2 regions of the Bacillus sp. GW823-FHT06B01 genome follow, and region 1 is predicted to be linked to the other one. Evidence: a T-box and tRNA genes for the amino acid it is inferred to sense, from the RefSeq annotation. Region 1 holds a T-box; the other holds one or more tRNA genes.
The links. The T-box of region 1 lies ahead of trpS (tryptophan--tRNA ligase). A T-box ahead of a tRNA ligase gene usually reads a tRNA of that ligase, here a tRNA-Trp.

Region 2: it has a tRNA-Trp gene. The T-box ahead of trpS (tryptophan--tRNA ligase) is inferred to sense a tRNA for this amino acid. The anticodon was not compared.

Annotation. Positions count from the first base shown of each region.
Region 1 covers NZ_JBXAHR010000003.1:420,297-428,053, forward strand. Annotated here, with positions in the region: gene fabF (beta-ketoacyl-ACP synthase II) at 1-274, shown strand, start outside; gene AC1Q8N_RS15320 (DUF2268 domain-containing putative Zn-dependent protease) at 381-1,169, shown strand; gene AC1Q8N_RS15325 (YjbA family protein) at 1,313-2,059, shown strand; gene trpS (tryptophan--tRNA ligase) at 2,341-3,330, opposite strand; T-box leader at 3,405-3,621, opposite strand; gene AC1Q8N_RS15335 (DUF3899 domain-containing protein) at 3,727-4,107, opposite strand; gene AC1Q8N_RS15340 (peptide ABC transporter substrate-binding protein) at 4,427-6,058, shown strand; gene opp3b (oligopeptide ABC transporter permease) at 6,186-7,115, shown strand; gene opp3C (oligopeptide ABC transporter permease) at 7,112-7,757, shown strand, end outside.
Region 2 covers NZ_JBXAHR010000008.1:5,286-8,570, forward strand. Annotated here, with positions in the region: tRNA gene AC1Q8N_RS25815 (tRNA-Phe) at 1-32, shown strand, start outside; tRNA gene AC1Q8N_RS25820 (tRNA-Ser) at 889-978, shown strand; tRNA gene AC1Q8N_RS25825 (tRNA-Trp) at 1,457-1,531, shown strand; gene AC1Q8N_RS25830 (YonK family protein) at 1,748-1,951, shown strand; gene AC1Q8N_RS25835 (hypothetical protein) at 1,953-3,215, shown strand.

The DNA of each region.
Region 1 (7,757 bases):
CGGTGAGCATGCGTACAAAGTAGCAATTAGCTCAACGAAATCAATGACAGGTCACTTATTAGGAGCAGCTGGTGCTGTTGAAGCGATCTTCTCAATTAAATCAATTACAGACGGAGTAATCCCTCCAACAATTAACTATGAAACACCAGATCCAGAATGTGACTTAGATTACGTACCGAATAAAGCGAGACAACAAGAAGTAAATGCAGTATTAAGTAACTCACTAGGATTCGGTGGTCATAACGCAGTATTAGTATTTAAATCGTATAAATAATAGATGAGATAAGGAGTTTTTTCGCACTATATTGCGAAAAAACTCCTTATTTATTTTTACGCCTTTTTCTCCTTTTGCATATACATAAGAAAAAGGAGGGATAAAGATGGGGATTGTTGAAACTGCTGAGTGGTTACATCTATATTATGGACGTCCAGAAAAGCTGTGTGAAAAGTTTACGAAGTATATCCCGCTGCCAAAAGAAAGATTGTATCGCTTTTTAATTTCTAAAGGTATGTACCGCCCAGTTATACGGGGAGAACAAGAAGTTAAAGAGTTAGAGAAAAAGGAAGTTTGGAAAGAGTTACGTACGGAGTATGAGAAACTAAAAAATTGGTTAAAAGGTCCGGATGTCCCTGTCTTTATTTTATTATCAGATTCATATAATCGAACTGTACAAGAAGAGTATAACGGTAGGGCTGGATTATCTATGCGTCATGTTATTTTCTTATTCGTATGTGGACGGAATTCGGTGGAAGAATTAAAGGTGTTATTGGCGCATGAATATCATCACATATGCAGGTTACATCAAATTGAGACGAAAGAAACAGAATATACATTACTTGATACGATGATTATGGAAGGGCTAGCTGAGCAAGCGGTAACGGAAAGATATTCAGAAAAAAACAATGCACCGTGGACGACGTATCTTTCAAAAGAAGAGGCTATTTATTATTGGAAAAATGTTGTACATGAAAGAATAAGTATAAAACGAGGAACAAGGGAGCACGACATCTTATTAAATGGATTTCACTCTTATCCGAAGATGCTTGGTTATGCGCTTGGATTTCATATTGTCAAAGATTGTGTAACATTGGAAGGAGAAGATACACTTTCTTTATTATCTATAGATGCAAAAGAAATATTGAATAAAGCAAATACATTTCATATATAAAAAACAGGAGCTCTATTTCCTGTTTTTTTTAGTATTAATAGAAGAAAAAATAATAATTAGAATATATTTCCTTAGGTGGAATAAAGTTAAGAAAAATTGAACATAATGATTGATACAAACAGTAGTGAAGTGAGGGGTAATGAATGTTATATCTACATGATGTATGGGTAAATTGGTTTGAAGGTGAAGAGAATGGGTATAACGTTTGTCATTTTTACGAATGGCGGAAAGATGATACGATTGAGCTATTAGATCAAGTGCCATTATTAAAAGTAGATGCCACATTATATCATTACATCGAGGACGAATTGTTAGAGCTTCCACAAAAATTGTTGGAAGACGTACATCATAAGGCATATATTCGTAAAAATCATGAACGTTTGCAGCAAGAGTATTGCTTTGTTGTTACAGATGGAAAAGGAATTATTGCGATTGACACAATTGGTTACAATGTACCAATTCGAAAGAGTAGACTTATACCGCGCCAAGAGCAGATGGTATATGAGATGGTAGAAAACGTACAAGCAGAAAAGTATGAGTTCCAAGTAGAAGAAATGGAAAAAGAACATCATATTTTATCACCATCACCTTTCATTATGAATGGCTTAACTCGTAAAGAAAGACAGCTGAAACAATTATTATTTATGGCGTTAGATCAATTACATACAACGAAAAACACAGCAGAAATTCGCTATTGGTTCACAGAGTGGGATCCATCAGCATATGGAATGGTTCAACATATGGAATTTGAAGATATTTGGGCTAAACTGTATGACGAGGCGAAAACAGGCTGGTCTGAGAAGCACGAACAATTATGCGAGCGTCTCGTAAAAGGACAGCCATTTTTTGAAAAGTTATGGGAAATGGAAAACGAGCAAAAGGTAAATTAAAAAACCGCCAATTGGCGGTTTTTTTAATTTGTTGTAACTTAGCTCCAGCGGCAAGAATGTTCGGTGGCTTCGCGCCTTCCTGCGAGGCAAAACCCGCCTCTACGTCAGGAGCTCCATCCCCCTCACATTTTGAACGAGCCGCTTCCGCTTTATATAGAAATCCAGCTCCGGCAGCAAGCTCTTCGTGTCTAAGAACCTTCCGCATAAGAAGATGAAAAGCGTCTTCTATGCGAAAGAACCTTAGCCAGTCAGAGCTGAACGAGCTGCCTCCGCTTTATATGTTACCTACGTTTTCTACTTAGTCCCATTGCGTTTTCTACTTTGCGTAGTTGTTTGAATGCAACGCGGTTTGCTTTTTCTGCACCTTTGTCTAGAATTTCGTCTAGTTCTGGTGAGTTGATTAGTTCGTTATATTTGTCTTGGATTGGACGAATTGCTTCTACGACTACTGCTGCTAGGTCGCCTTTGAAGTCTCCGTATCCTTTTCCTTCGTACATTGCTTCTATTTCTTCAACTGTTTTTCCAGAGAATGAAGAGTAGATTGTTAATAAGTTAGAGATTCCAGGTTTGTTTTCTTTATCAAATTTCACGATACCTTCAGAATCAGTTACAGCACTTTTAATTTTCTTTTCAATTGTTTTTGGTTCATCAAGCATACTGATCATTGCTTTTGGATTCGGATCAGATTTACTCATTTTTTTCGTAGGTTCTGTTAATGACATAACGCGAGCTCCTACTTTTGGGATACGAATTTCAGGAACAGTGAACACTTCACGGAAGCGTTTGTTGAAACGCTCTGCTAGGTCGCGTGTTAATTCCATATGTTGTTTTTGATCATCACCAACAGGTACGATTTCAGTGTTGTAAAGTAAAATATCAGCCGCCATTAATGGTGGATACGTTAGTAATCCAGCTGGAACTGAATCTCTACCAGAAGATTTATCTTTATATTGCGTCATACGCTCTAATTCTCCAACGTAAGCAACTGATTGCATAATCCATCCTAGTTGAGCGTGTGCTGGTACTTCTGATTGTACAAATAAAGTAGCTTTTTCAGGATCGATGCCGCATGCTACATAAAGTGCAGCAAGACTGCGAATGTTTTTACGAAGTTGTACGGGATCTTGAGGTACTGTAATCGCATGTTGGTTTACAATACAGAAATAACAGTCGTGTTCATTTTGAAGCTCTGTAAATTGCTTCATAGCTCCTAAATAGTTTCCAAGTGTAATCGTTCCACTCGGCTGAATACCAGAAAAGATAACTGACATAAGTAATTCCTCCTAAATTTGAATGCGTGATGGGGAAGGGAAGGCAAACAAAAAAGCCCATTCATCCCAAAAACTATAGGGACGAATGGACCGCGGTACCACCCTAATTATTTCACTACTGTGAAATCTCTCTAATCCATAATAACGTTTGGATATAACGCCAAAGCCTACTACTTTCGGTTCGGTTTGGTGCTCAAAAGCCCATTCCATACTGCGCAATTACTTGTTCACACCAGCCACAAGCTCTCTGAAATTGCCTCAATATGTACTCTTCTTTATCATCGCATACATGTAAATTTATTTATTGTTACTTAAGCTCTTTTAATATGAAAGAACTAAAGTTTTATAACAAAATGTTTTGCTGATTATTATATCATATGGGATAGTGTTTGCAAACTACATCAAAATAGTAAAACTAATGAGGGTCGAGAACAACCCAAGAACGATACCGGTAATGCAAATTGGATACGTCCATTTGAATGAATATGTTTTATAAATACGTTCTTTCTTATCGACAGGTTCCTCTACTTCTTCAATTAAAGACTCAATTTTTTTATTCGTACCAAATACTCTTTGGAAGGCGTAAATTGTTACGTTAAAAAATCCATTTTGAAATATGAATAAAAAACCGCCTATAAGAATAAAAAATAGTGCGACATAAAACGATATATTGACAAAATTCAACAAAAATTGCGATGAAACGAGGAATGCGCCAATACTAGAAGCGATTATCGCTATGAAAATTAGTATACAAGTATGAAAAAAAACTTTATTCAAAATGTTCCCCTCCGTCAAAATATTACTAGAATTATTATACTATAAAAGCTATAATATGTACTAGAATTAATTTTTTGAAAATTATACGCAATTAAAGGTCTGATTTCAAGATGATGGTAGCAATGTTAACGTATCCCTTTACAAAAAAATAAAAAAATAAACATTTTATTAAAAATTTTAACAAAAAAACAAAAAACTATATTCACAATTGTTATATTATATGTATAATGAAAATTGTAGAAACTTGGAGATTATTCTTTCAATTCTACTTTTTTACAAGTGAGGGTACAGGAAGTGCAATTAGGGGAGGCAACACAACATGAAGAAAAAGATACCGTTATTACTTGCATCGACGTTGACTGTCAGTATGTTAGGAGCTTGTAGTTACCAAAAAGAGGATAATAAAGCAGGCGCAAAAGAAAAATCCTCAAACAAGCAAGTGTTAAATCTAACCGAGACAGCTGAAATCCCAACTATGGATACGACGTTATCAACAGATGCAGCATCTTCTAACATCATGAATAACACAATGGAAGGATTATATCGTCTGGGGAAAGACGATAAGCTTGTTCCAGGTGTCGCTAAATCTTATGAGAAATCAGAAGATGGCAAAAAGTATGTATTTAAGTTACGTGAAGATGCGAAATGGTCTAATGGTGAACCTGTAACAGCGAAAGACTTCGTTTATTCTTGGCGAAGAGCTGTAGATTCAAACACGGGTGCCAAGTTTGCTTACATACTATTTGATGTTAAAAATGCGGAGAAAGTTAACAAAAAAGAATTACCAGTTGAAGAACTTGGTGTAAAGGCAATTGATGATCATACACTTGAAGTGGAATTAGATAACCCTGTTCCTTATTTTGTAAGTTTAACAGTCTATCCAACATTGTATCCTTTGAATGAGAAGTTTGTAACAGAACAAGGAGCAAAATTTGGATTAGAATCCAATACGACACTTTATAATGGTCCATTCGTATTAAATGAATGGAAGCATGAACAAAGTTTCCAACTTAAGAAAAATCCAACGTATTGGGAAAATAAAGAAGTAAAACTTGAGGAAATAAACTTCAATATTGTTAAGGATCGTTCAACTGCTATAAATTTATATGAAACGAAAGCAATTGATCGTGTAGTCTTAACATCAGAGTTTGTAGACAAATACAAATCAGATGCTGACTTTAAAACGATTAAGAGACCATCTACACAATTTATTCGCTTAAATGAAAAGAATAAATTTTTAGCAAATAAAAATATCCGAAAAGCAATTGCAATGTCCTTTGAGCGTGAAAATATCGGGAAAGTTATTTTAAACGATGGTTCAGAGGGGATATATGGTTTTGTTCCGAAAGGCTTAGCAAAAGGTCCGAATGGAAAAGACTTCCGTGAAGAAAACGGAAAGCTTATAAAAGAGGATATTAAAGAAGCGCAAAAATACTGGGAAACTGGTAAAAAAGAACTTGGTGTAGACAAAGTAGAGTTAGAGCTATTAAACTTTGATACTGATGATGCTAAAAAAATCGGAGAGTATTTAAAAGGCCAATTTGAAAAGAACTTACCAGGTTTAACAGTTTCAACAAAAATGCAGCCATTTGCACAAAAATTAAAACTTGAAGCAAGTGGAGATTACGCAATGTCATACGCGGGATGGAGTCCAGATTATATGGATCCAATGTCATTCCTTGAAATGTATACGACAGGTAATGCGCAAAACAAAGTAAATTACGCAAATGCAGCGTATGATGATTTAATTAAAAAAGCGAAAACAGAAGTTGATGTACAAGCTCGCTGGGATGCATTATTACAAGCAGAAAAACAACTGCTTGAAGATGCAGCGATTGCTCCAGTATATCAACCCGGAAAAGCTTATTTACAACGTGGCTCAATTACTGGCCTATTAGAACATAAATATGGCGGAGAATTTAGCTATAAGTGGGTTGAACTAAAAAACTAAAAATGGTTTCCATCATGAATAAGGGTATATGCCTATGATGGGCATGTGCTCTTATTTTAAAAAAATAAAAGTAAGAATATTTTAAACTATCTTATTGCTTTTGAGAAAAACGGGGAGGTGCTTGACTATGGGACGTTATGTATTAAAACGTTTCGTGTACATGGCTTTGACATTATTTTTAATTACTACACTGACTTTCTTTTTGATGAAATTACTTCCGGGTTCTCCGCTTAAAAACCAGGAGAAACTATCACCGGCACAAAAAGAAATCATTCTTGAAAAATATGGCTTAAATGATCCAGTACCAGTTCAATATGCACGTTACTTAGGTAACTTAGCAAAAGGTGATTTAGGGGTATCATTCCAATATGATAACCGTCCAGTAACAGATATGATTGTGGATCGCATTGGACCATCAGCACAACTTGGTTTACAAGCGATTATATTAGGAACATTTATCGGTTTAATTTTAGGAATCGTTGCGGCACTTCGTAACAATACGTGGGTCGATTATGGGGCGACAATTATTTCCGTACTCGGGATGTCGGTACCATCGTTCGTATTCGCCGCATTACTACAATATTTCGTAGGGGTAAAACTTGGGTGGTTCCCAGTAGCATTCTGGAAAGGACCAGAGTTTACCGTAATGCCTACAATCGCTTTATCGATGGCAGTTATCGCAACAATCGCACGTTTTGCTCGTGCAGAGTTAATTGAAGTTATGCAAGCTGATTACATTTTAACAGCGAAAGCGAAAGGAATTAGTCAAGGCGTTATCATTATTAAACACGCACTTCGTAACGCGTTAATTCCAGTAGTAACAATTTTAGGACCAATGGTTGCAGGTTTAATTACAGGGACATTAGTTATTGAGCAAATTTATGCTGTACCAGGACTAGGGGAACAGTTCGTTAAATCTATTACAGTGAATGACTATACAGTTATTATGGGAACTACAATTTTCTATAGTGCGATTTTCATCTTAGTTATTTTCATTGTCGATATTTTATACGGAATTATTGATCCTCGTATTCGTTTAGCGGGAGGGAAAAAATGATGAAAGATGTACAAAAATTATCTCCAGATTTATTTCAACAAGCCAATCAAAATAATGTTGATAATGAAGTCATTGCCCGTCCAAGCTTAACGTTTTGGCAAGATGTAAGAAGACGTTTGTTCCAACATAAAGGAGCAATGTTCGGTTTCGTTTTATTAGCGCTTATTATATTACTAGCAATCTTAGGACCGATGGTAAGTAAGCATTCTTATAAAGAGCAAGACTTAGGTCGTGCGAAATTACCACCGAAAATTCCTGTTATTGAAAATGTTCATTGGCTACCATTTGACGGTACGGATCAATATGGTGTTGACCAATATGAAAAACGTGATATTAAAGAGTATTTCTGGTTTGGTACAGATGATCTTGGCCGTGATTTATGGACAAGAACATGGGAAGGGACGCGTGTATCATTATATATCGCTCTTTTAGCAGCGGCGATTGACTTAGTAATTGGGGTTGCTTATGGAGGTATTTCAGCGTTCTATGGCGGTAGAGTAGATAATATTATGCAACGTGTTATGGAGATTATTAACGGTATTCCATACTTAATCATCGTTATTTTAATGGTAATCATTATGGGATCTGGTATATGGTCAATTACACTAGCAATGGCGATTACAGGTTGGATAGGGATGTCAC
Region 2 (3,285 bases), on a different contig from region 1:
GTTATATGTAGGTTCGAACCCTACAAGGTGCATCTTTACTTCGAGGCTTGGCTCTGATAGCGTAACGTGAGTTGCGTAAAGGCAATGTGACAAGTTGCCACCGTGTAAACGGTCAATCCAAGCACAATCGACACTCCTAAGTCATCATTGTGATGATGGTGATAGTTTCGTGAAATTACGGAGAAAACGCTACGAGGTCAACGATGTAGTAGCAGTATTGGTTAGCACCAATACACTCCACGCTAAAGTAATGAAGAAACGAGAGTGAATCGAGAGATTGTACAGTCCGAGTCTAACAAGCAAGGGCGACAGTCAGTAGTGAAAGCGAAATGGTCGAAAGCCAAAGTAACTTTGATTACGGTTTGAGTAGCTAGTTGGCGAAAGAACATGAAGGCGTGTGGTATTTTGTAATCCAAAAGATTACGAAGCCACTGAGACAGCACGTCTTCGGTCACAGAGACTAATACAGGTATTAGATATGGTAATCTAAAAAGATGATTAATATATGACTAATTAAAATTCATACAAGCGAAAGCCTGTCTCCTTACATTACGAAGGCAACCTAAATCCCCACAACGAAAGTTGAATGAGGAGCATGATGAGTTCGCAAAACTCTGATTGTTTGATAGTGAATTGCATGGTTCTCTTAGCAGAGATTAATAGCGTGGCAACGTTGACAGAATAGGAGCTATTGAGTAGTAGTGTAACAGGTCGCAGAATGCACAGCGACTAATTAAAACGTGCGGTTGTGAGTGATACGTAATTGCTCCAAAAGAGGATTACGTGGATAAGAGAGGAAGATATAATCTTTCTAAAGGCACTCAATGCGAGGTTTAATCTCAGCCTACGCAAGACCAGTTCTGTTTTTACGGAATTGGATTTTATCTTGGAGGGGTACTCAAGTTGGTGAAGAGGACAGTTTGCTAAACTGTTAGTACCTATTTAAAGGTAGCGAGAGTTCGAGCCTCTCTCCCTCCATTAAAGGTGGACTAAGCCTAAAAAATTAGTCAGGTGCAAAGGCAACTGCATCATTCCCGAATGGGGGACGATTTAAAGATACCATTATCCATCCCGATAAGAGATTGTCTTATCTGCTTGCTATCATCGCAGTCACCGTTGAGGATAGAAGAGGTAGCTATCACGCTTGAATACGTGACAATACATGCTAGCGTATTAACGGTTCGAGTCTTAAAAAAAGCTTAATTACTAAGAGATGTGGGACAAGGATACCAACCCACCAACGGTAGACATTGGAAAGTCGCTCTGTTTCTCATATTGAAGGCAAGTGTGGGAGCGATAGAGTTCGTTGACGATGGTTTATGCGAACATTATAGACAACTAAATATGAAAAAGTGCAACCTCACATGAGTTTCCTGCACTTCTTGTGTGAGTTTTTCAAATGTATGTAGGTTTCTACCCTAGCCGTTCCTACTAAATATAAACGGCAAGGTGTCATGCGCCTTTAGTGTAATTGGTAACACAGAAGTCTCCAAAACTTCTATTCTAGGTTCGAGTCCTAGAGGGCGTGCCAAATATGTAGGTTATGGTTTTAATAGTGGTTCGACTCCGCTAGCCTGCACTCTTATTTAGAATTTAAATGTACGAATACATTATATAATATTATATACAATAACATAATATATTTTCTGTATTATACGACACCGAGATAGGTGTCTTTTTTGTTGTATATAGGTCGGTAAAATTTCATTTACCGTAATGGATTATGAGAAAAAGGGGAAATGTAGACATGGCAAAAGAGACACACACGATTAGTGTAAAAGGTTTACTAGATGCTGAGAATCGAATTATCACAGAATATGATAAAAAAGGTGTTTGCCTTGGAGATATCCATATTGATAGTGAGCTAGCTAAATTTAATGGAGCTGAGATTTCATTCACTATTAAATTGGACAAGGTTTTAAATGAGCCAAATGATGAGGCGGAATACTAAGATGAGACGCTACACGAACAAAAAGGACGAAGTAGTTGAAGTATCACAGGAACACTTAGAAACAGCAGTGGAAATTAAACTTCAATTACAAGAAATGAGTCCTAGTAGACGTGTTGTTTGGTCAAAACATCGTGAACTTATGAAACAAGAAGGATTCGAAAACTCAGATGTAAACGAGGCATATCGTTGTCTTGTAAAAGACTATCAGAAGAAGATTGGTAAATTAGTACCTGTTAAGAAACATGCTGATATGGTTTCTACATCTAAATTAGAATCTATTCGCAATATGGTTGGTGAAATGTATCAAGAAAAACGTGAGAACCAAATTGTTCTTCGTGATTTGAATAAAGCTAAACGTGATTTAGCTGACTTCCATACAATTGCAGAAGAAGTTCGAGATGCGATGTTAGATAACTGTGTTATTGAAGTTCCCGAATATGCTTACAAAGGTAAATTAGAGAGACGTGAAAACGAATTAGTAGTTTGCTTACAAGATTGGCATGTGGGAGCAGTTGTCGAGGGTGTTTATGGAAATGACTACAACTTCGAAATCGCTAAGAAACGCTTAGAGAAGATGAAAGAAGAAGTTCTTTACTACGTTAAGACATTCAATGTTAATGACGTAACGGTAATACATAATGGTGATATCATCGAGCAAATCTCAATGAGACCTACAAACCAACCATTTGAATGTGAGTTCAATATGGCGGAACAAATCAATAAAGCAACACGTTTAGTAATTGATTTCGTAGTATCTCTAACAGCCTACTGCAATGTAGAGCTTGGTTTGACAAGTGGTAATCACGACAGAATGCAGTCACACAAAGACAGTGTAATCACAGGTGATAATGTGACAGCAGTTATTTATGAGAGCATTAAGACGTTTGTTGAGATGGCGAATATTCCACGATTAAGTTTAATTGATAATACAGATTACAATTATTCAATCTTGAAGAAATTCGGGAAAGACACTTACATCAAATTCGTTCACGGAGACAAAGAGAAGCAAGCAGATGCAAACAAAATCGCATCGCATGAATCTATGGATAACGTAGAATTAACAGCTCTTGTAATGGGACACTTCCACAGTCACAAAGTTATTGACCGTAACTTCTCTAAGAAAGAGATTTACTTTGGTAGCTTAATGGGACGCAATGACTACGCACGAAACTTCAAAGGGATGTCTGATGCATCTCAAGGAGTTATTGTTGTACGTGGTGATGGAAAGATTATTCCAATTGAAGTGAACCTACAAATTAATTAGAAGTATTTTCAAGTACATGAGGTTGTCTCGTGTGCTTTTTTAATGCTTTTAAACGGAAAGGAAGATTAAC